3 regions of the Bacillus sp. GW823-FHT06A11 genome follow, and region 3 is predicted to be linked to each of the others. Evidence: predicted binding sites of a transcription regulator. Region 3 holds the regulator's gene; each other region holds the start of a gene.
What was found. Region 3 encodes Rex, which represses fermentation and respiration genes when NADH is low (regulators of the CRP and FNR family bind a similar motif). Its sites were predicted from a motif close to TTGTGAAATATTTCACAA; they were not measured.
Positions count from the first base shown of each region.

Region 1 (7,090 bases), on a different contig from region 3:
GCAGCTGGATCTTCTTGTTTTAAATGCTCCGCTACAGTCTCAGGATGCATAGTTAATAAACTATTTTCTCCCTTCATTTCTATTGCATATGGATCAGGATTCTCTGCCAACATACGTTTCCAATCTTTTGTCGTATGCTTTCCTAAAATAAATAAAGGATTTGTTGTACCACCTTTTTTCACTTTAGCGACTACTTCTCCTGTGTTGTGATAATTATAAAAGTATAATAGTCCCCCATTTGAAGAAGAAATTTTATTCTCACCAGGATTTAAATTGAATTGTTTAGGTTCTTCTTTTTCATAAGAATATGTACCAATATAAGCTTTAATCTGTTGAGTCCCTTCTACTTGAATAACTACTTCTTCACCCGGCTTTACATAAATGCCCGTTGGTTCATAAGGAGAAAAACTCATTCGACGCTGATGCAACTCACGCATCTCTTCTACATTACCTTTTGGCAGCAATTGATACACTCGCTCTTCTTGCTCTTTCTCCTTATCTTCCATCGTCATCTCTGCATACACCTTAGGTACTTCAAGTCCATATGGCGTTAATAACGTAACTAAACAAGCACCAGCTACTAATACCCTACTCGTCTTTTTCTTCGACATAATCTGTGTCCCCTGTTCCTTTATTTAAAGAAACTACCCTATATATTCGTTTAATAAGAAATCCTATTATTTTTATAAAAACATGTAATGAATAGGCTAACACTTCGCGCACCTATATCAATTGCTACCGCATTTCTTCCTATGTATTCGCTTTCTTATATTATAAAATTTTGATGTACTGTATCCTCCTCACTTCTTTCCTCGTGTGATGAGTTCTCTTTCTACATAAAAAGGGTATAGTAAATGATATATTTTAGTCTTGTCATCTATACATCTAAAAATAAAAACAACAATATTATCTTATATTTTCTTCATATATGACCATCTATAGGTAGTTTTTCCAAATGAATTGTACACGCTTTACACTTTGTTTGATAGACTTTTCAATTAGAATAATGTTACAATTTTGTGAATTAAATCTATTAATCGTTACGTTTAGATTTTATTATATTTTGTTATTTCTAAATAGTTTTCCTATCATTAAAACAGCGTTTTATATAGCAAATAATTATTTTGATATAACTTTAAAACTCATATATAAAAAGCATTGGTTAACACCAATGCTTTCATCCTTACCTTTTATATTGATTCGGTTTATGCGGTTCATTTGGAGTATATGGCTTATTTGGTTTATTTGGAGCCTCAGCCTTTTTCCAACTTACCGCTAACTCTGGACTTGTTTTTTCTTCACTACGCTCAAGTAATACTACTGCATTTTGAATAGTCGGTGTACCTTTATGCGCAATTCCTTGTAGTTTCGTTAAATTTCCTGATACTTTAAAGCTAAATCCACCAGCTGGCGTTTGTTTCGGAATTAAAATGCGGAACTTCTCTCCTACATTAAATTCTGTTTTTGTTTCGCCTTTTTCATTTGCAAATTTCACGCCCGCTGGTGCACCTGTTGCTTGCACTTTATACGTTCCGCTTTTTGCATTTGTTTCTACCGTATATAAACCTGTTTCAAAGAAATCATTTTTTAATACTGCTTCTTGTTCTTCTGTAGGAGTTACACTCATCGTAATTTCTTGTAGCTCTTCGCTAGCATTTGCTTTTGCAACGATATCTTTTGTTACTTTCTCTACATTTTTATTTCGGAAATCTAAATCATTAACATCAATTTGTTTTAACGCATTCCATACTGCAAGCTGCGTTGCGTAATGCGCCTCTCTCCAATCAGATACTCCTAATTCTTGTGGGCTCTTTTGTGGATATCCATTCAACAGTACACGGTACACATTAATATCCACTTTACCCATTTCTGGTAAATCTTGACCACTCGGAGATTTTAAATCTACATTTAAGCAAAATGCAATTTTTCCATCTGCCGTTTTAATAAGTTCTGTTCGAATTGGTTTCTTCTTTGACTTACTATAACTCCAATTCATTTCATACTTTGTATGATCCATAACTTCTGCGAATGCTTTTTGAAGTGGGAATAATACAAATAAGACACTTAAAAACATAGCTAAAAGTTTGAACGATTGCTTTATATTCATGTTTACAGCCCCTTAATAACAAACTTAATACTAAGTAGTATTTAATTAGAAAATATTTTTATGCAAAAAAAAGAGCGCATAAAAGCACTCTTTTTTCTTTCTTACTTTAATCTTAGAAATCGAAGTTATCAGGATCTGGACCAACGCGGTGATTTTGGTTTAACGCATCGATTTTTTCCATGTCTTCTTTTGTTAATTCAAAGTTAAATACATCAGCATTTGCAATAATGCGGTGTTCTTTCGTTGATTTTGGAATTGTAATTACTCCGTTTTGAAGATCCCAACGTAAAATTACTTGTGCTGTTGTTTTACCATGTTTCTCAGCAATTTCTTGTAATGTTTCATTATCTAATAATTGACCTTGCATTAGTGGTGACCATGCTTCCATTTGAATACCTTGTTCTTTACAGAAAGCTTGTAGTTCTTTTTGTGTTAAACGAGGGTGGTATTCTACTTGGTTAATCATTGGCTTAATTTCTGCATCTTTCATTACATCTTGTAAGTGATGAATTTGGAAGTTACTTACACCAATTGCACGTACACGCTCTTCTTTATAAAGTGTTTCTAGCGCTCTCCACGTATCTTTATATTTTCCTTCTACAGGCCAGTGAACAAGATATAGGTCTAAATAATCTAGTTCTAATTTCTTTAAGCTCTCTTCGTATGCAGCAATTGTTTCTTCGTATCCTTGATCTGCGTTCCATACTTTTGAAGTGATGAATAATTCTCCTCTTGAAATACCAGTCGCTTCAATACCTGCACGGATTCCTTCACCTACAGCTTTTTCATTTCCGTAAATTGCAGCTGTATCGATGCTACGGTATCCTGCTTTAATCGCTGATTTTACAGCTTCTACAAGTTCTGGTCCTTCTTCTACTTTAAATACACCTAAACCGAACCAAGGCATTTCTACACCATTATTTAATACTGTTTTACTTTGTAAGTTCTTCATTTTATTTTCTCTCCTTTTATTTTACTTGATCTCTTTTTTCTAATGTCATGCTCCATGCTGTTAAAATCACGGCACCTACTACCATAAGACCGCCTACCCAAGCAGTATGGATTAATCCTAACGAATTCGTTACAAGGCCACCTATATAAGAACCTAAAGCGATCCCTCCGTTAAATGCGGCAATATTAATTGCTGAAGCAACATCAACCGCACTTGGAACAAAGCGCTCTGCCAATATAACTACATATACTTGTAGCCCTGGAACATTCATAAATGCGAATAGTCCCATGAAAATAATTGTGATTAATCCAGCTACTTTAAATGGCGCTGTAAATGTTAAAACAAATAATATGATCGCTTGAATAAAGAACATGTAAAATAGCGCTCGAATCGGATTATGATTCGATAATTTCCCGCCAACCATATTCCCTATCGCAATGGCGATTCCGTACACTAATAAAATGATAGTAACGGTACTTGCTTCAAATCCTGTTACTTCTTGTAATAGGGGTGATAAATACGTAAATGTTACGAATGTACCACCGTATCCAAGTGCAGTAATAATGAAAACAAGTAATAGTCTTCCATTTTTAATTAATTTAAATTGATCACGAAACGATACAGGTACCCCATTTTTTAAATTAGATGGGACGAGTATACTGTTTGCGATGAAAGCAATAATTCCAATTACGACAATCGCCATAAATGACGCTCTCCAGCCAAACTCTTGACCGATAAATGTTCCAATTGGCACACCAGTAATAGTCGCAACTGTTAATCCAGTAAACATAATCGCAATTGCGCTAGCACGTTTATTCTCTGGTACGATTGCAGCTGCAATTGTAGATCCAATTGACATAAACACACCATGTGCAAACGCAGATACAATTCTTGCGATAATTAATACAGTGAAGCTTGTTGCTACCGCCGCAATGCCATTACCAATAATGAAAATAACCATAATCCACATTAATAATGTCTTTCGCGACATACTAGCCGTTAACGCTGTTAAAACAGGAGCTCCTACCGCTGCTCCTAACGCATATAAGGAAACCGTTAAACCGGCTGTTGTAACCGAAACATTTAAATCTTTTGAAATAGATGGTAGTAAACCGACACTAATAAACTCGGTCGTACCAATCCCAAACGCACTAATTGCTAGCGCTAATAAAGCAAACATACTTCTTCGATTCGTCTGAGCTTCCGAAGATGGTACTGTATATGAACTCAATTGAATTCCTCCTTATTACAAGAAATCCAATCATAATAGTATGATAAAAAGGCCCTTTTATCTTCTAAAAAATATATTTCATACTTACAAATGCTATTATGAATGGTTTCATTCCTTTTTTGAAGAACGCACTTTAAAGTACGATAGGCACTAAAAAGTAACATAGTCACTTTTTGGTACCGTACTACTCATTTGCCTCTTACATGTGCTATTATGAAACATATTTAACATAATAAAAAGTACGTACTTTAAAGTGCTATAGGTACTAAAAAGTAACATTTGTATTATTAAACTTACTTTACTCAAAAAGGGAGGGGTTCATATGAAGAAATACAATATTCCTGTAGAGGCGACTTTAGAAGTTATCGGCGGCAAATGGAAAGTTGTTATTCTTTGTCACTTAACGAAAGGTACAAAGAGAACGAGTGAATTAAAACGCTCAATGCCTGGTATTACACAAAAAATGTTAACGCAGCAATTACGTGAATTAGAAGACGACGGGGTCATTCAAAGAAAAGTATACAACCAAGTCCCACCGAAAGTAGAATATTCTCTTACCGACTACGGTTGGTCTTTAGAATCCATTCTTGACTCTCTTTGTTCTTGGGGCGAATGCCATCTTGAAAAAGAAGGTAACACATCGATGCTAATTGCAGAAGGTGAATAATAGGAAAAAGGAAAAAACGAACATGAATTTGTTCGTTTTTTCCTTTTTTTCTATATATATATGTACATTTCTAACTGAAACAAAATATTTTATACGCTTTCATACCTTGTCAGCACTACGTTATACACTCAATATCAAATAATTAGGAATCATTTTTATGTTAACATAGGTGTATATAGTATATAATATAGGATATATATTATATACACTTTCCGGTAACGGAGCTTTTCCATTATGCGGACAAGCCATATATCGGACAGTTCATAAATAATAAGTAAGACGTTATGGTTTTAGATTTATGTTTGCAGCTTACTTGCTGTCATAAATTTAAAGGCATTTTATTGTGTTTTGTGAAACTTTGCATAAAGTTTCGTAAACGTTTACTATCTTACTTATAAAAAATAAGAGTATTGCTATCGTAAAGGAGAATTGGAGATGCCAGAAACTATGACTCAAACAAAGCCAGAACAAGAAACTGTACAAATTTCTGCTAGCCAAGGACAACTTGATGTACTTGATCAGTTGTTAAAACCTGAGGTACAAGAATCATTAACAACACTAGTAGAACAGCTTCCAAAATTAACTGAGCTTGTTAACATTTTAACTAAGTCTTATGACTTCGCTCAAACTGTTGCTACTGATGAAGTATTAAAAAGCGACACTGTTGGTGCAATTACAGAGCTTGTAGAACCTGTAAAAGATACAGTGAAAAGCATGGCTGCAACTGCAATCGAAGCGAAAGATCGTGCTGACGAAAGCAACGAAGTTATCGGCCTATTCGGTCTGTTAAAATTACTAAAAGATCCACAAGCACAAAAAATGTTCCGCTTTGTGAACGCATATCTTCAAATTAGTGCAGAACGTAACAATAAATAATTTAACTTATAACAACAATTAGTAAAGACGGGGGATATCATACTATGTCAAAACAAATTGTCATCTTAGGCGCTGGTTATGGCGGTCTTCTTGCCGCTTTAAACGTACGTAAATATTACAGCAAATCAGAAGCACAAGTTACAGTGATTAACCAATACCCAACACACCAAATCATCACTGAATTACACCGCCTAGCAGCTGGTAACGTGTCTGAGCAAGCAATTGCAATGCCACTTACAAAGCTTTTCAAAGGTAAAGATATCGATCTTAAAATTGCAACAGTTGAGTCATTCTCAGTTGATAGCAAAGAAATCAAACTAGCTGGTGGCACTACTTTATCTTACGATGCACTTGTAGTTGCTTTAGGAAGTAAAACTGCTTACTTCGGTATTCCAGGACTAGAAGAAAACAGCATGGTATTAAAATCTGCTGCTGATGCAAACAAAATCTACAAACACGTTGAAGACCGTATTCGTGAATACGCGAAAACGAAAAACGAAGCTGATGCTACAATCGTAATCGGTGGTGGCGGATTAACTGGCGTTGAGCTAGTTGGTGAGCTTGCTGACATTATGCCTAAACTTGCAAAAAGCCACGGCGTAAATCCAAAAGAAGTTAAACTTCTTCTTGTTGAAGCAGGTCCAAAAATCCTTCCAGTATTACCAGACCACTTAATCGAACGTGCAACTACTAGCCTAGAAGCACGCGGCGTTACATTCTTAACTGGTCTTCCTGTAACAAACGTTGCTGGCAATGAAATCGACTTAAAAGACGGTCAAAAACTTGTTGCTAACACATTCGTTTGGACAGGCGGCGTACAAGGTAACCCATTAATCGGTGAATCAGGTCTTGAAGTTAACCGTGGACGTGCAACAGTTGATGCATACCTACAATCTACTTCTCACAAAGACGTATTCGTTGCTGGAGACAGCGCAGTTGTCTTCGCTCCAGACGGACGTCCATACCCACCAACTGCACAAATCGCTTGGCAAATGGGTGAGTTAATTGGATACAACTTATACGCAGCACTAGAAGGCAAAGCATTCGAAGAGTTCGCACCTGTAAACTCTGGAACACTTGCTAGTCTAGGACGTAAAGATGCGGTTGCTACAATTGGAGCAAGCAATACTCCACTTAAAGGCTTACCAGCATCATTAATGAAAGAAGCAAGTAACGTTCGTTACTTATCACACATTAAAGGTCTATTCAGCTTAGCTTACTAATCTGAATATAAGCCCGAATCATGCCCAGCATGGT
Region 1 is NZ_JBXAHS010000004.1:423,524-430,613, reverse strand. Features, by position in the region: gene AC1Q8L_RS21385 (putative mucin/carbohydrate-binding domain-containing protein) at 1-611, opposite strand, end outside; gene AC1Q8L_RS21380 (thioester domain-containing protein) at 1,184-2,107, opposite strand; gene AC1Q8L_RS21375 (aldo/keto reductase) at 2,220-3,059, opposite strand; gene AC1Q8L_RS21370 (MFS transporter) at 3,076-4,239, opposite strand; gene AC1Q8L_RS21365 (winged helix-turn-helix transcriptional regulator) at 4,613-4,957, shown strand; gene AC1Q8L_RS21360 (DUF1641 domain-containing protein) at 5,393-5,833, shown strand; gene AC1Q8L_RS21355 (NAD(P)/FAD-dependent oxidoreductase) at 5,878-7,056, shown strand.
Region 1: the regulator Rex is predicted to act here: its motif matches at 5,306-5,323, upstream of AC1Q8L_RS21360 (DUF1641 domain-containing protein).

Region 2 (7,090 bases), on a different contig from region 3:
TAAAAACTGGACGGATATTCGGGAATTCCCAGCTCCAAGTAAAGAGCGATTCCGTGATTGGTATAAAGATCATAAGAAAGGCGGGGATAAATAATGACAGGATTAATTCAAAACCGTGATGCCTTTCTAGATAACATTGCAAAAGAACTTGGGCGCGCGCGTAAAACAGAAGATGTAGAGCGACCAGTATGGAAAAGTAATGTGAATATAGAAACGTTAAAAGATTGTTCACAAGAAGAATTACTAGAAGTGTTTAAAAAGCAATGTACAAACATTCATACAACTGTAGTAGAAACGACAAATGACCGATTAGGTGAAGACCTTCAAAAAGTAATCATGGAAAACGGCGGTGGACCTATTTTATTATCAGCAGATGATCGTTTTGATGCATATGGTTTAACATCTTTATTTAAAGAAGAACTTCCAAAGCGAGACGTTGAAGTAAACGTATGGGATCCAGAGAGAAAAGACGAAAATATGTGTTTAGCTGAAAAAGCGAATATTGGTATTGCATTTAGTGATTATACATTAGCTGAATCTGGTACAATTGTTGTACAAAGTCATAAAGGGCAAGGACGTTCTTTACACTTTTTACCGACTGTATATTTTGCTATTATTCCACGTGAAACACTTGTGCCTCGTATTACACAAGCAGTTCAGGATATGAACTTACGCGTAGAAAATGGGGAGACAGCGGCATCTTGTATTAACTTTATTACAGGGCCAAGTAACTCGGCTGACATTGAGATGAATCTTGTTGTCGGAGTACATGGACCATTAAAAGCAGTATATTTCATCGTATAAAAGAGGGGAAAGCAGGCCAGAAAATGGCCTGCTTTTTAGTAGAATAAAGGATAATATGAAGTAGAAGTTCTCTCCTTTTTTTGCTATGTTTTTTGGGAAAGGAGAGGAAGGGATGTTCACTTATTTATATGCACTGTTAGCAGGGATGGTGTTTGGTTCTTTTTTTATGCTAGTTGCGATGAGGGTTCCATTAGGTGCGTCTATTATTACCCCGCGTTCACATTGTTATTATTGCAAATATGTGCTAAGGCCAAAAGAACTAATCCCCATCATTTCATTTTATATACAAAGAGGCTGTTGTACGAATTGTAAGAGGAAAATTCCAATTATGTATGTAGCATTTGAATGTATAACAGGAAGTATATTTCTTCTTACCGTGTATATGATTGGAATAGAACGAGAGCTTATTATCATTTTATCCCTTTTTTCGCTACTTCTTATTATTTCAGTTACAGATTACTTATATATGTTAATTCCTGATTGTATTTTAATTTCGTTTGCCGTTTTACTCATTCTTGAAAGTGTTTTTGTACAATTAGTTACTTGGACAGATAGTATAGTTGGTAGTGGTGTTATATTCATTTTGTTATATTGCATGCAAAAGATATATCCAGAAGGGCTTGGCGGAGGTGATATAAAACTACTTTCGTTACTTGGGTTTATAGTAGGAGTGAAAGGCGTTTTTATCATTTTATTTTTAGCATCTTGTTTCAGTCTTTGTTTCTTTGGGGTGGGTATCGTATTAAAATGTATAGAAGTACGAAAACCAATTCCATTTGGTCCTTTTATTAGTCTTGGGGCAATATGTTATGTATTGGCCGCATATTCAAATTAGAGAGGGAATAGAAAATGAACGTATATATGGATGATCAAAGAAGTTGCCCGTTCGGGTATGTGCCCGCAACTACAGTAGAATGTGCTTTGCAAATGGTTCGGGATTATGATGTGAATATTCTTTCCCTTGATTTTAATATGGGGTGGGGAGCAAAAAATGGACTGGATTTTGTAGAAGCTTTTTGTACAGAGGGGTTATATGTAAATGAAATTCACCTTCATACGAATGATGTCATCGGTATGCACAAGATGAAACAGAGAATGGATAAGGGAAAGAAAGAAGGAGAAATTAATCCTCACCTTGTTGTTAAATACGTGGGAAGCTAAAAACTCCAAAGTAAAACTTTGGAGTTTTTAATGTTTCATATGTGCTTGTAAAGGAATAATCTCTTCTTGTTGAGCTGCTGCGATTTCAGTTTCTTCCTGTTGAACTTCAGGTGTTTTTTTTGTTAAGTAGTGGTATACCATACCGACAAATACTGATCCGCCAATAATGTTACCGATTGTAACAGGAATTAAGTTATGAATAGCACCTGAAAAAGAAATTGTCTCAGGATGTGGTGAAACTAAAGATAAAGCAAAGAGTGACAAGTTTGCAATACTATGTTCGTAACCAGATAAGAAGAATGTGAAAACAAGTAGCATCATGACCATTATTTTTGCCGTGTCGCCTTTAACCTGAGATGGTAAGAAGCAAGCAAGACATACGAGCCAGTTACATAAAATGGCTTTAAAGAATAACTGCATTGTAGGTGTGTTCATCTTTCCTTCAACGACTTTATTCATTAGGTGACCGTGATCAATTGCTTCAAAAATTCCAGTTGCGTAAAATAGTAAGGCAAAGAATAACGCGCCGGCTAAGTTACCTGCATAACAAGCAACCCAGTTACGAAGTGTATCAGAAATCGTTGTTTCTTTTCTTAAAGTTGCTACAGTAAAGTACATTGTGTTTCCAGTAAACAATTCAGCACCGCCATATATAATAAGTACGAGAGCAATCCCGAAAAACATAGAAGCAGCTAAATAAGTTGCTGGTGAATCTGCAATGTGAAAAAAGTTACCTAATTTAAAACATAGTACAATAATAAAACCGATATAAATACCCGCAAGTGCAGCACGAATGAAATATTGCATTGGGTTTGTATCTAGCATTTTCTTTTTGCTTTTAGCCAGTTTGACAACATAATCTAGTCCTTGTTCTAGCATGAGTAATACGCTCCTTTAGTAAATCTTCTATAAATACTCCTTATATGAATAAAGTACATGGAATTGTTCTCACTTTCAATAAGTTTGTGCAATGTTTCACAAAAAGGACATACATACGTTAAGAAAACGTTTACAAAGGGTAGTATAATGGAATTTTTTCTGGACATTGAGAGGAAGAAAGGAAAAAGAAAAAGCGCTGTAATTACAGCGCTTTTTCGTCTAAATTCTTTTCTACTTTTACTTCTACTTCTTTTGAGAAGAACCAACCACCAACTGCGATTCCGACTAATACAATCCAGAATGTAAGCTTCCACGGAGTGGATTCTGGGAATGAATGTGGAATTACATTTAATGCAGGGTGTGCTAATGTATAAACTGCTAGCTTCACACCAACCCAACCTACAATTAAGAATGCTGCAGTTTCAAGTCCTGGTTTACGTTTTAAGATTTGTACGAATGCAGTTGCTGCAAATCGCATAATGATTAATCCGATAAGTCCACCTACAAAGATAACAACGAATTGCCCAGTATCTAGACTACCAATTGTACCTAATCCTGTTTTTGGTAAAGTCATTGCTAGTGCAACCGCAGCTAAAATTGAATCAACTGCGAAGGCGATATCAGCAACTTCAACTTTAAATACAGTCCACCAGAAGTTCTCTTGTTTTTTCTTTGCTTCTTTTTCTTCTGTTTCTTCATCTGTATTCTTTTTAACATATGTTTTAAATAAGTGATTACCAGCGATAAACATAAGGTAGATGGCACCGATTGCTTGCACTTGCCATACATCGACTAAGAACGAAATCATAAATAACGATCCAAATCGGAAAACAAATGCCCCCGCTAATCCGTAAAATAGTGCTTTCTTTCGTTTTTCTTCTGGTAAATGTTTTACCATAATTGCAAGAACAAGAGCGTTATCAGCCGCTAAAATCCCTTCAAGTGCAATTAGGATGAGTAATACCCAACCATACTCCAATAATAATGATACATCCATGTACATTCTCCTCTCATCTCTATAAGTTCTAAATAAGTGAAGAATTTCCCCACTATTTAGTTTCCCCATACTCCTGCCTATTAACTTTGGAAGAATTTGGAAATGAATACAAAAAAGACCTCTGCCGTTAATAGGCAAAGGTCTTGCTAGACATATGTAATAAAAATGCCAACAAAGCCGGAAGAACTAAGTTCTACGTAATGACGACTTTGTTTCCAAGAAATATTCTTGGACGCTACTCCCCTTTGGAGATATGTTATTGTATTCTCATTATATGGATAATTGATACGGTTGTCAACCTGTTAAAATATCTTCATTAGGATATTTTATTTTCCGGTTCTTTTTACGAGCAAATGAAAAAGCCAATGTTAAAGGCCCCATTTTGCCAAAAAACATCATAAAGATAATAATAGCTTTTCCGATTATAGTTAAGTGGGGTGTTAAGTTCATACTGAGGCCAACAGTCCCGAATGCTGAAAATACTTCGAAAGCACTCATCAATAGAGGAACTCGCTCAGTAATACTCAAAATTAAAATAGCAAAAAAGATAAATGAAATGGAAATAATAGTAATGGTTAATGATTTGACAATGAGAGTATCTTTAATGGATTTTTTAAATACGACAATATCCTCTTGTTCTTGTAAAAATTTAAATACGCCAAAAAATATGATTAAAAATGTTGTTAACTTAATCCCACCACCCGTTGAAGCACTACCAGCACCAATAAACATAAGGAGCATCATTAATAGGAGGGAAGGTTTTGACAATGTAGAAATATCAACAGTATTAAACCCGGCAGTTCGTGTTGAAATTGCTTGAAAATAAGAGGCCATTCCTTCTTCAAATGGGGTAAAACCTCTCATAGAAAGGGAGTTATGGAACTCGAATATAAAAATAAAAAGGGTAGCAATAATGTTGACGATTAGAGTAGAAGTGAGCATAAGTTTTGAATGTAGTGTAAGGTTTTTAAAGTTTTTCTTTCTTTTTATGTCTACAATTACTGTAAAACCAATTCCACCTAAAATGATTAGAGAGGAAATGACGAAATTGACAAGAATGCTATGAGAATGGGACATTAAATTATCGCTCCACACAGAAAAACCAGCATTGTTAAAGGCTGAGATTGAATGGAAAAAACTATAATAGATCCCTTTGGCAACCCCATATTTGGGTACCCATTCAAAAGAAAGAATTAAAGTAGCGATACATTCGACTGTAAAAGAGAATAAAAATAATGCTTTGGCAAGACGGATAACGCCGCCGATATTCGTTTGATTTAATGCTTGTTGTAATAAAATACGGTTTTGAAGACCGATTTTTCTTCCGAGCATAATAGCAATTAAGACCGCAAAGCTCATAATGCCAAGCCCGCCAACTTGTATAAGCGTTAAAATGACACATTGTCCAAATAAAGTAAACACTTTTCCAGTATCCACAACACCAAGCCCAGTAACAGTACAAGCGGAAACGGTTGTAAATAAGGCATCGAGCCATGAAATGGACGTTGTCGTAGCAATTGGCAGTTTTAATAAGCATGTGCCGACAACTGATAATACAATAAAAGATAAAGTAAGAACGCGGGGAGGGCTCATGCGAATATTAATCCGTTTCATGTCACATATTGCTCCTTTCGTTTTGCTTTGATTAGTATGTGAAAAAGCACTATTATGTATGTTGAAAATAGAAAGAGGCAGATAATATCTGCCTCTAAGCCATATGTTATATAATTATCCACGTAATTGTTGTTGAGCTAAAGCAACAAGACGTTTTGTTACTTCACCGCCAACTGAACCGTTAGAACGAGATGCTGTATTAGAACCTAAGCTTACACCAAATTCTTGTGCAATTTCATATTTAAATTGTTCAAGCGCTTGTTCTGCACCTGGAACTAATAATTTGTTTGTTTTTACCATGTTGATACACATCCTTATGAGTAGTCCAGTTCAGCTAAGTTCTTATCTAAACTGGTAACGTTATTTTATGTGGAAATGACATACTCATACGCGGAAGTAATCGGTGCGATTAGAAGTTCTTGGATAGAAAAAAAGAGTAGCAACTTTGCTACTCTTTTTTTAGTATTGTCGCTGTTCCTTCCACGACAATATCATCTGATTGATTATATATGTTTGTTTGCAACGTAATGATTTTTTTATCGTCACGCTTCTTAATAACCTCTGCCACAACGCGAAGTGTATCACCGATTTTGACAGGGGCACGGAATGAAACATTTTGGGATAAATAAATCGTATTTTTGCCTGGGAGTTTCGTTCCAAGGATGGTAGAAATAAAACTCGAAACGAGCATACCGTGAGCAATACGTTCTTTAAACATTGTCGTTTTTGCAAAAGAATCTAAAATGTGAATAGGATTCACATCTCCAGTCAATTTTGCAAAATTGATAACATCTTCATCTGTAATTGTTTTTGTAAGGGATGCTTGATCACCGACTTGAATCTCATCATAACGAAGCTCCGGAACAGTTTGTGCTTCTTGAAATGGATTCATTTTGTCCTCCTTCTTTTCCATATCGAAAAATGTTAGCCATCTTGATGTAGTAGGAGGAAGAAAGAGTTTTGTTTGTGCTGCAGTTAGCTCCCACATTTTTCTTACTTGATGGAAGTAAATAGATTTTTTGAGTTTTCCTCGAACTTTTTTGCGAGTTCCAACTGTTTTGACTTGAACTCTTCCAAAAAACCCTCTAACTGTTTTTGAGCCTCTTCACGTTGTAATTGTTGTTGCTCAATAAATTGTTTTGTTGTTTCTTCAAATTGACCGCTTGTTTGTGTAAGAATTGACAAAGATGTTTTTGTAGGAGAAACAGTAAGCTGCTGCATATGAGCAGAAAGTTCTTTCCACTTGTCTTGCCACTCGTTAATTTGATCATTTAAGGAGTTACCAGTTAATTGTTTCACGTAATCTGTATATTGGTTATTGAACTGAGCAGTGATTTGTTGTAGTTCTTTTTCTAGTTCATCTACTCCTGATGTTAATTTATGCAAAGCGTCTTGTTGTTGTTTTAATGTTTCTAAAGTAAGTTGCTCTAATTGTTTCCCAGCTGAAGAAAAAAGGGAAAGTGATTGAGACCAGTTTTTCCAAAATGCATCGACTAATTCGTATGGTTTAGTTTCCATTGTTTGACCCCCAAATGTTTTTTTACATATTGTGAACGCAGATTACTCTGCTGTACCACCAGGTGAAGATGAAGAATCCTTTTCATCCTTTTCTGGAGAAGTAGAAAATGGAAAGAA
Region 2 is NZ_JBXAHS010000001.1:1,129,801-1,136,890, reverse strand. Features, by position in the region: gene AC1Q8L_RS05695 (LutB/LldF family L-lactate oxidation iron-sulfur protein) at 1-94, shown strand, start outside; gene AC1Q8L_RS05690 (LutC/YkgG family protein) at 94-804, shown strand; gene AC1Q8L_RS05685 (prepilin peptidase) at 917-1,639, shown strand; gene AC1Q8L_RS05680 (cyclic-phosphate processing receiver domain-containing protein) at 1,654-1,965, shown strand; gene AC1Q8L_RS05675 (formate/nitrite transporter family protein) at 1,993-2,844, opposite strand; gene AC1Q8L_RS05670 (TerC family protein) at 3,047-3,841, opposite strand; yybP-ykoY riboswitch at 3,932-4,097, opposite strand; gene AC1Q8L_RS05665 (TrkH family potassium uptake protein) at 4,136-5,455, opposite strand; gene AC1Q8L_RS05660 (alpha/beta-type small acid-soluble spore protein) at 5,570-5,755, opposite strand; gene AC1Q8L_RS05655 (MaoC family dehydratase) at 5,904-6,347, opposite strand; gene phaP (polyhydroxyalkanoic acid inclusion protein PhaP) at 6,449-6,973, opposite strand; gene phaQ (poly-beta-hydroxybutyrate-responsive repressor) at 7,016-7,090, opposite strand, start outside.
Region 2: the regulator Rex is predicted to act here: its motif matches at 2,929-2,946, upstream of AC1Q8L_RS05675 (formate/nitrite transporter family protein).

Region 3 (7,090 bases):
TAAAGGAAGATTACCACTATATCATATGGATGTGTATCGCTTAGCAGAAAGCGAAGAGGACTTAGGCTTTGATGAGTATTTCTACGGTGAAGGAATTACGGTAGTGGAATGGGCTCATTTAATAGAAGCATATTTACCGAATGAAAAGTTACAAATTAGTTTATTCCATGCGGGAGATGACACAAGAAAAATTATACTCGAGCCAATTGGAGATCGCTATATTAGATTATGTGAGGAGCTATTACAAGATGAAAGTACTAGCAATTGATACTTCAAATTACGTAATGGGTGTATCCCTTATTGAGGAAGGAAACGTGATTGGGGAAATCATTACAAATTTGACGAAAAACCATTCTGTACGTCTTATGCCAGCTGTAGAGCAACTGTTAAAAGAATGTGGTGTAAAACCGAAGGAATTAACTAAAATCGTAGTAGCTGCTGGACCTGGATCATATACAGGTGTTCGCATAGGCGTGACAGCGGCAAAAACATTAGCTTGGTCACTTCAAATACCAATTGTAGGTGTATCAAGTTTAGAGGTAGTAGCTGCAAACGGTGCTAACTTTAATGGATTAATTTGTCCTTTATTTGATGGAAGACGTGGGCAAATCTATACTGGATTATATACATATGAAGGAGAGCAGTTAACTTCAATAGAAGAAGACCGAATTATTCTTATTGTGGACTGGTTGCAAATGTTAAAAGATAAAGGACAGCCTGTTTTATTTATCGGTAATGATGTTAAATTGCATAAAGAAATAATTATAGAACATTTAGGTGATCAAGCTGTATTCGCTCCGTTTACTAAAAATAATCCAAGACCAAGTGAGCTAGCATTCTTAGGGTTACAAAAAGAAGAACAAGATGTGCATACGTTTGTTCCGAGCTATCTTCGTTTAGCTGAAGCTGAAACAAAGTGGTTAGAAAGTCAAAACAAGTAGGGGCCTTGCAGAAGATGGATATGATATTTAGAAAGATGGAACTTGATGATATTGCTCAAATTGTAGCTATTGAAGAAGTGTCTTTTTCAACTCCTTGGACTGCAGATGCCTTTCACCGTGAATTAACGATGAATGAACATGCACATTATATTGTGTTAGAAAAAGATGGTCGTGTAATCGGATATTGTGGATTGTGGATAATCATTGATGAATCACATATAACAAATATAGCTATTTTGCCAGAATACCGAGGTCAAAAATTAGGAGATGCCTTATTGAAAGCAGTTATTTCAGAAGCGAAAGAACTAGGGGTAAAAACAATGACGCTTGAAGTACGTGTATCAAATGAAGTAGCAAAGCAGTTGTACAAAAAATACGGATTTCAAAATGGTGGAATTCGTAAACGATACTATGCAGACAATCAGGAAGATGGTCTTGTAATGTGGGTGAATATATAATGGAAAAAAATACGATTATACTTGGGATTGAAACAAGCTGTGATGAAACAGCGGTAGCGGTTGTTAAAAATGGAACGGAAATTATTGCGAATGTCGTTGCATCACAAATCGAAAGTCATAAACGTTTTGGCGGGGTTGTACCAGAGATTGCATCCCGTCATCATGTAGAAGAAATTACAGTTGTGTTAGAAGAAGCTTTAAAAGAAGCAAATATCACATTTGATGATATTGATGCAATTGCTGTAACAGAAGGGCCTGGTTTAGTAGGAGCACTTTTAATTGGGGTAAATGCAGCGAAGGCAGTAGCTTTTGCACATGATATTCCGTTAGTCGGTGTTCATCATATTGCTGGCCATATTTATGCGAACCGTTTAGTAAAAGAAGTTCAATTCCCGCTATTATCACTTGTTGTATCTGGTGGGCATACAGAACTTGTTTATATGAAAGAACATGGTTCATTTGAAGTAATTGGTGAAACGCGAGATGATGCAGCTGGAGAAGCATATGATAAAGTAGCTCGTACGTTATCTATGCCATATCCAGGTGGTCCTCATATTGATCGTCTTGCACATGAAGGAGAACCAACAATTGATTTGCCTCGTGCATGGCTAGAACCGAATTCATATGATTTTAGCTTTAGTGGATTGAAATCAGCAGTTATCAACACTGTGCATAACGCGAAACAACGTGGTATAGAAATTAAACCAGAAGATTTAGCGGCAAGTTTCCAAGAAAGTGTAATAGATGTACTTGTAACGAAAGCAGCTCGTGCAGCAGAGGCTTATAATGTAAAGCAATTACTTCTTGCTGGTGGAGTAGCTGCTAATAAAGGACTTCGTGCGCGATTAGAAGAAGAATTTGCACAAAAAGAAAACATTGAACTAATTATTCCACCGCTATCTTTATGCACAGATAATGCAGCAATGATTGCAGCGGCAGGGACAATTGCGTATGAACAAGGCAAGCGTGCAACATTAGCCTTAAATGCGAATCCAGGATTAGATATTGAAGCATAGTTATGCACATAATTAACCACAGCTTGTGGATAAAACCCATATTATCTGTTGATAATGTGGGTTTTGTTGTGTATATAAAGTGTTGATATCTTTTTTGATAGTTGTGGATAATGTGGAAAAGTTGTTTTGATAGCTATTTTATAAAGGTGGATATGTGTATAAGTTTGTGGATAAACTAGATGAAGTCTGACCTTTGAATATATTGTTTTTCGGGAAATAAAAAGTAAGAAGATATCCCTGAAAAACATTTTGAAATATCCTTCTATTATAGAGGGTGCTGATATTGTCAATCCTTGTCGGTAAATCGATATTTCGTGTCGAATCGTTTATATATATAGGGTTACGATAGATGTATTTGAAAATTGGTTGATATATTCCGAGTTACCATTGATATATTCAAAAAATTATTTATGTACTTAAAGAAAAAAGATGTCACATAGTCAAAAATCATGACTGATGAGACATCTTCCTTATTTAAATACTCTTATACATGCAGCTCTTCCCACTCTGCCATACAAGTTTCAAGTTGTACTTGTAGCGTTTGTTTTTTAGTTGTAATTTCACTCGCTTTTTCATAATCTGCATATATTTCTGGTAAGCAAAGTTGATCTTCTAACGTAGCAATTTCTTCTTCTAAGTTTACGATGTTTTGTTCTAGTTCTTCAATTTTTCGAGTGCGTTGACGTTCTAATTGTTTACGCTCTTTTTCTTCGAGATAATTTAATTTTTCTTGAGCTACAGTTTTTTGAACAGGTGCCTGATTTTCTTGCTGTTCAAGTTGTTCAAATGCTGCGCGTTCAATCATTTCATTTTTCTTCTCCACATAGTAATCGTAATCCCCTAAATATTCCTGTGCACCTTCTGTTGATAACTCAATCACAGTCGTTGTTACACGGTTAATGAAGTAGCGGTCATGTGAGACAAATAGAAGAGTCCCTGGATAATCAATTAAAGCATTCTCTAAAATCTCTTTGCTATTTAAATCAAGGTGGTTCGTAGGCTCATCCAGAATTAATAAATTTGACTTTTGCATCATAAGCTTCGCAAGAGCTAATCGAGCTTTTTGTCCACCACTAAGGGAAGATACTGGTTTCAGTACATCATCTCCTGTAAATAAAAAGTTCCCGAGTATAGTACGGATTTCTTTTTCAGGTTGCAGTGGATATTCATCCCATAGTTCATTTAAAACCCGTTTAGAAGATGTTAAGTTTGCTTGTTCTTGATCATAATAACCAACAGATACATTTGATCCGAAAGAAACATCACCATTTAATAGTGGTAACTTATTCACAATAGATTTTAATAATGTGGATTTCCCAATTCCGTTTGGACCAACTAAAGCAACACTATCTCCGCGAGTTAAGCGCATAGTTACGTTTTCAATTATAGGGTCCTCATCATAGCCAATGGTTGCATCCTTTACTTGTAAAACATCATTTCCACTTTGCTTTTCAATATCGAAGTGGAATGATGCTGACTTAGAATCCCCTAATGGTCTCGTTAATAATTCCATTCTGTCTAGTTGTTTACGGCGACTTTGAGCACGTTTCGTTGTAGAGGCGCGAGCTATATTCTTTTGAACGAAGTCCTCAAGTTTTGCGATTTCATCTTGTTGTTTTTCGTAACGTTTCATTTCTTGCTCATATAATGCTGATTTTAAGTCTAAATATTTACTGTAGTTACCAACAAATCGTCTGCTTTCTTTATTCGAAATTTCATATACTTGTGTAACAAGTTTGTCTAAGAAATAACGGTCATGTGAAACGATTAATATTGCGCCAGGATAACCTTGTAAATATTGCTCAAGCCATGTTAATGTTTCGATGTCTAAATGGTTTGTAGGCTCGTCCAAAATAAGTAAGTCTGGTTTTGTTAATAATAATTTTCCGAGAGCTAATCTTGTTTTTTGCCCACCGCTTAAAGTAGAAATCGTCGTCTGGTGCGTTTCAACTGGGAAGCCAAGGCCGCTTAAAATGGAGCGAATATCCGCTTCATATTGATATCCACCTTGATCTTTATAATTGAGTTGCAATTGGTCATAATCAGCTAACAATCTTTCGTATGTAGCTTCGTTTGAAAAGTTTTCTTCTTTGCCCATTTCTTGCTCAAGCCTTCGAAGTTTTGTCTCCATTTGCTGTAAGTGGGTAAAGACGGTTAGCATTTCATCCCAAATTGTTAAAGACGTTTCTAGGCCGGTATTTTGAGCTAAATACCCGATTGAGACATCTTTCGGTTTTATAATTTCGCCACCATCATGTGATAACTCACCAGCGATAATTTTTAATAATGTAGATTTTCCAGCTCCATTCCTTCCAACTAATGCGATACGATCTTTTGTTTGTACTTCCAATTTTAAGTTTGCAAGAATTGTTTCTGCACCGTATAATTTCGAAAGTCCATTTACTTGTAATAAAATCAATGTTTTCACCTCAAATAATTTCTTAACTTTGCCATGTTTATATTTCTCAATCATACTAAAAATAGTGTATAGTTTAAAATAAGAGAGAATACTTCTTCTCTTTATTATACAAGGAATTTAATGAGTGCTAAACTTCTGTATTTGATTAAAGTATATGAATAAAGATAGGAAGAGAGGAGAGGTCATATGGATCAGCAAAAGATTCCACAAGCCACTGCTAAAAGATTGCCTCTATACTATCGATTTATCCAAAACTTATCTCTTTCTGGTAAGCAGCGTGTTTCATCGGCCGAATTGAGTGAAGCGGTAAAAGTAGATTCCGCAACAATACGAAGAGATTTTTCGTATTTTGGAGCGTTAGGGAAAAAGGGATATGGATATAACGTAAATTATTTATTATCATTTTTCCGCGAAACACTTGATCAAGATGATATAACGCGTGTAGCACTTATTGGAGTAGGTAATTTAGGGACCGCTTTCTTACATTATAATTTCACGAAAAACAATAATACAAAAATTGAAATGGCATTTGATGTTAGTGAAGAGAAAGTTGGAACAGAAATCGGGGGCATTCCTGTATACCATTTAGATGAATTAGAAGAGAGATTATCAAATGATATACAAGTGGCAATATTAACAGTACCGGCTACAGTAGCACAAGCTGTAGCAGATAGATTAGCTGAAACGAGCGTGCATGGTATTTTGAATTTCACACCAGCACGATTAAACGTATCAGAGAATATTAGAATTCATCATATTGATTTAGCTGTAGAGTTACAAACATTAGTTTACTTTTTGAAAAACTATCCACAATAAAACGCAGAGGAAGCGACCTCTGCGTTTTATTATTGTTTCTTCTTTGTGAATTTAACTAATATAAGGCGAAGTGCCAAATTAAAATCAATTGTTGCCATAACTGCAAATAGTATTGTCCACACATTCCAGATTGTATCTGTCACGTTCGTAATGGCGAAGCGTGTAAAGATACATCCAAGAAGGAAGTATAGTGTAGCCATGAACAATGGTGAGTTTCTCATACAAAAAATCCTCCGATAAAGCCTTGCATTTTTTCAGCTTCTTTAATCATTTCTTGAATTTGCTCATTGCTCATAAAAATTTGCCCAATAGCGACTAATGTATTCATCGCAACATGAGCTGCAATCGGAACGATAATACGCTTCGTCTTCACATATAAGAAGGCGAATACGAGCCCCATAGCAGTGTATACCAATAAATGAGTAAAATCAAAATGAATTGCTGCGAATACAAGCGAACTAATGATAGCTGCGATAAAGAAGTTAAACTTCTTATAAAGTGCACCAAATAAAATTTTTCTAAATACGATTTCTTCTAAGATAGGTCCAATTATAGATACAACAATAAGGAACCAAGGTGTGGTTCTTGCAATCTCCATCAGTTTCATTGTATTTTCTGAACCTTGTTTAATTCCTAGCAGCTGCATCTCGATCATACCAGCAACTATTTGTGAAAAGAAAGCCAAGAAGAACCCGATGAAAATCCATCCAATAGTAGCTGGAGCAGAAGAGCGCTTTGGATCTAAATGCCTGTCACGAATATCCGTTCTAAGTAACCAAAGTACGATACATAATGCAACAAAGAAGCTAATAATTGCCCAGTGTCCCGTTATGATTTGTCCTTTTTCCTCAATGGTAAATCCTCTATTATCATAGAGTCCTGTTTTTAGGAGAAGTGGCAATCCAACAACGCCAGATAACTGCATTAAAATGTATGTAACGATAATCCACCAGTATTGTTTCTTCAAATGGTTTAACCATCCTTTCTAACTATAGTGTATGAGATAAGTTAGGATAACATGTAAATATGCTACCTACGATATGAACCTCACTTGAATTATGTTTTTTTCGTAAATCCTTATTTGAAATTATAATAGAAGACAGGAGAAAGTTGTGTGTGTAGCGAAAACAACTTAGGGTGTCCTTTCATATTGTAACATACGAGCAGTGGAAACAACGATTCATATAGTAAAGGCAGTATTCTATATAGAAAGTTTATATAGTGATTTGCGAAAAAATTATGATTTTTTTACTTGCAAAAGAAATTGAGATTATTTATTATTATAAGTGTGTTAGCACTCGGATGACTTGAGTGCTAATAAAAGAAATTTACATAACAAAATGAGGAGGTTATTGTTCATGCTAAAGCCATTAGGTGATCGCGTTGTAATTGAGCTTGTTCAAGCAGAAGAAAAAACAGCAAGTGGTATCGTATTACCAG
Region 3 is NZ_JBXAHS010000015.1:453-7,542, forward strand. Features, by position in the region: gene tsaE (tRNA (adenosine(37)-N6)-threonylcarbamoyltransferase complex ATPase subunit type 1 TsaE) at 1-268, shown strand, start outside; gene tsaB (tRNA (adenosine(37)-N6)-threonylcarbamoyltransferase complex dimerization subunit type 1 TsaB) at 249-941, shown strand; gene rimI (ribosomal protein S18-alanine N-acetyltransferase) at 956-1,399, shown strand; gene tsaD (tRNA (adenosine(37)-N6)-threonylcarbamoyltransferase complex transferase subunit TsaD) at 1,399-2,415, shown strand; gene AC1Q8L_RS29570 (ABC-F family ATP-binding cassette domain-containing protein) at 2,900-4,834, opposite strand; gene AC1Q8L_RS29575 (redox-sensing transcriptional repressor Rex) at 5,021-5,650, shown strand; gene AC1Q8L_RS29580 (YdiK family protein) at 5,680-5,871, opposite strand; gene AC1Q8L_RS29585 (CPBP family intramembrane glutamic endopeptidase) at 5,868-6,617, opposite strand; gene groES (co-chaperone GroES) at 7,009-7,090, shown strand, end outside.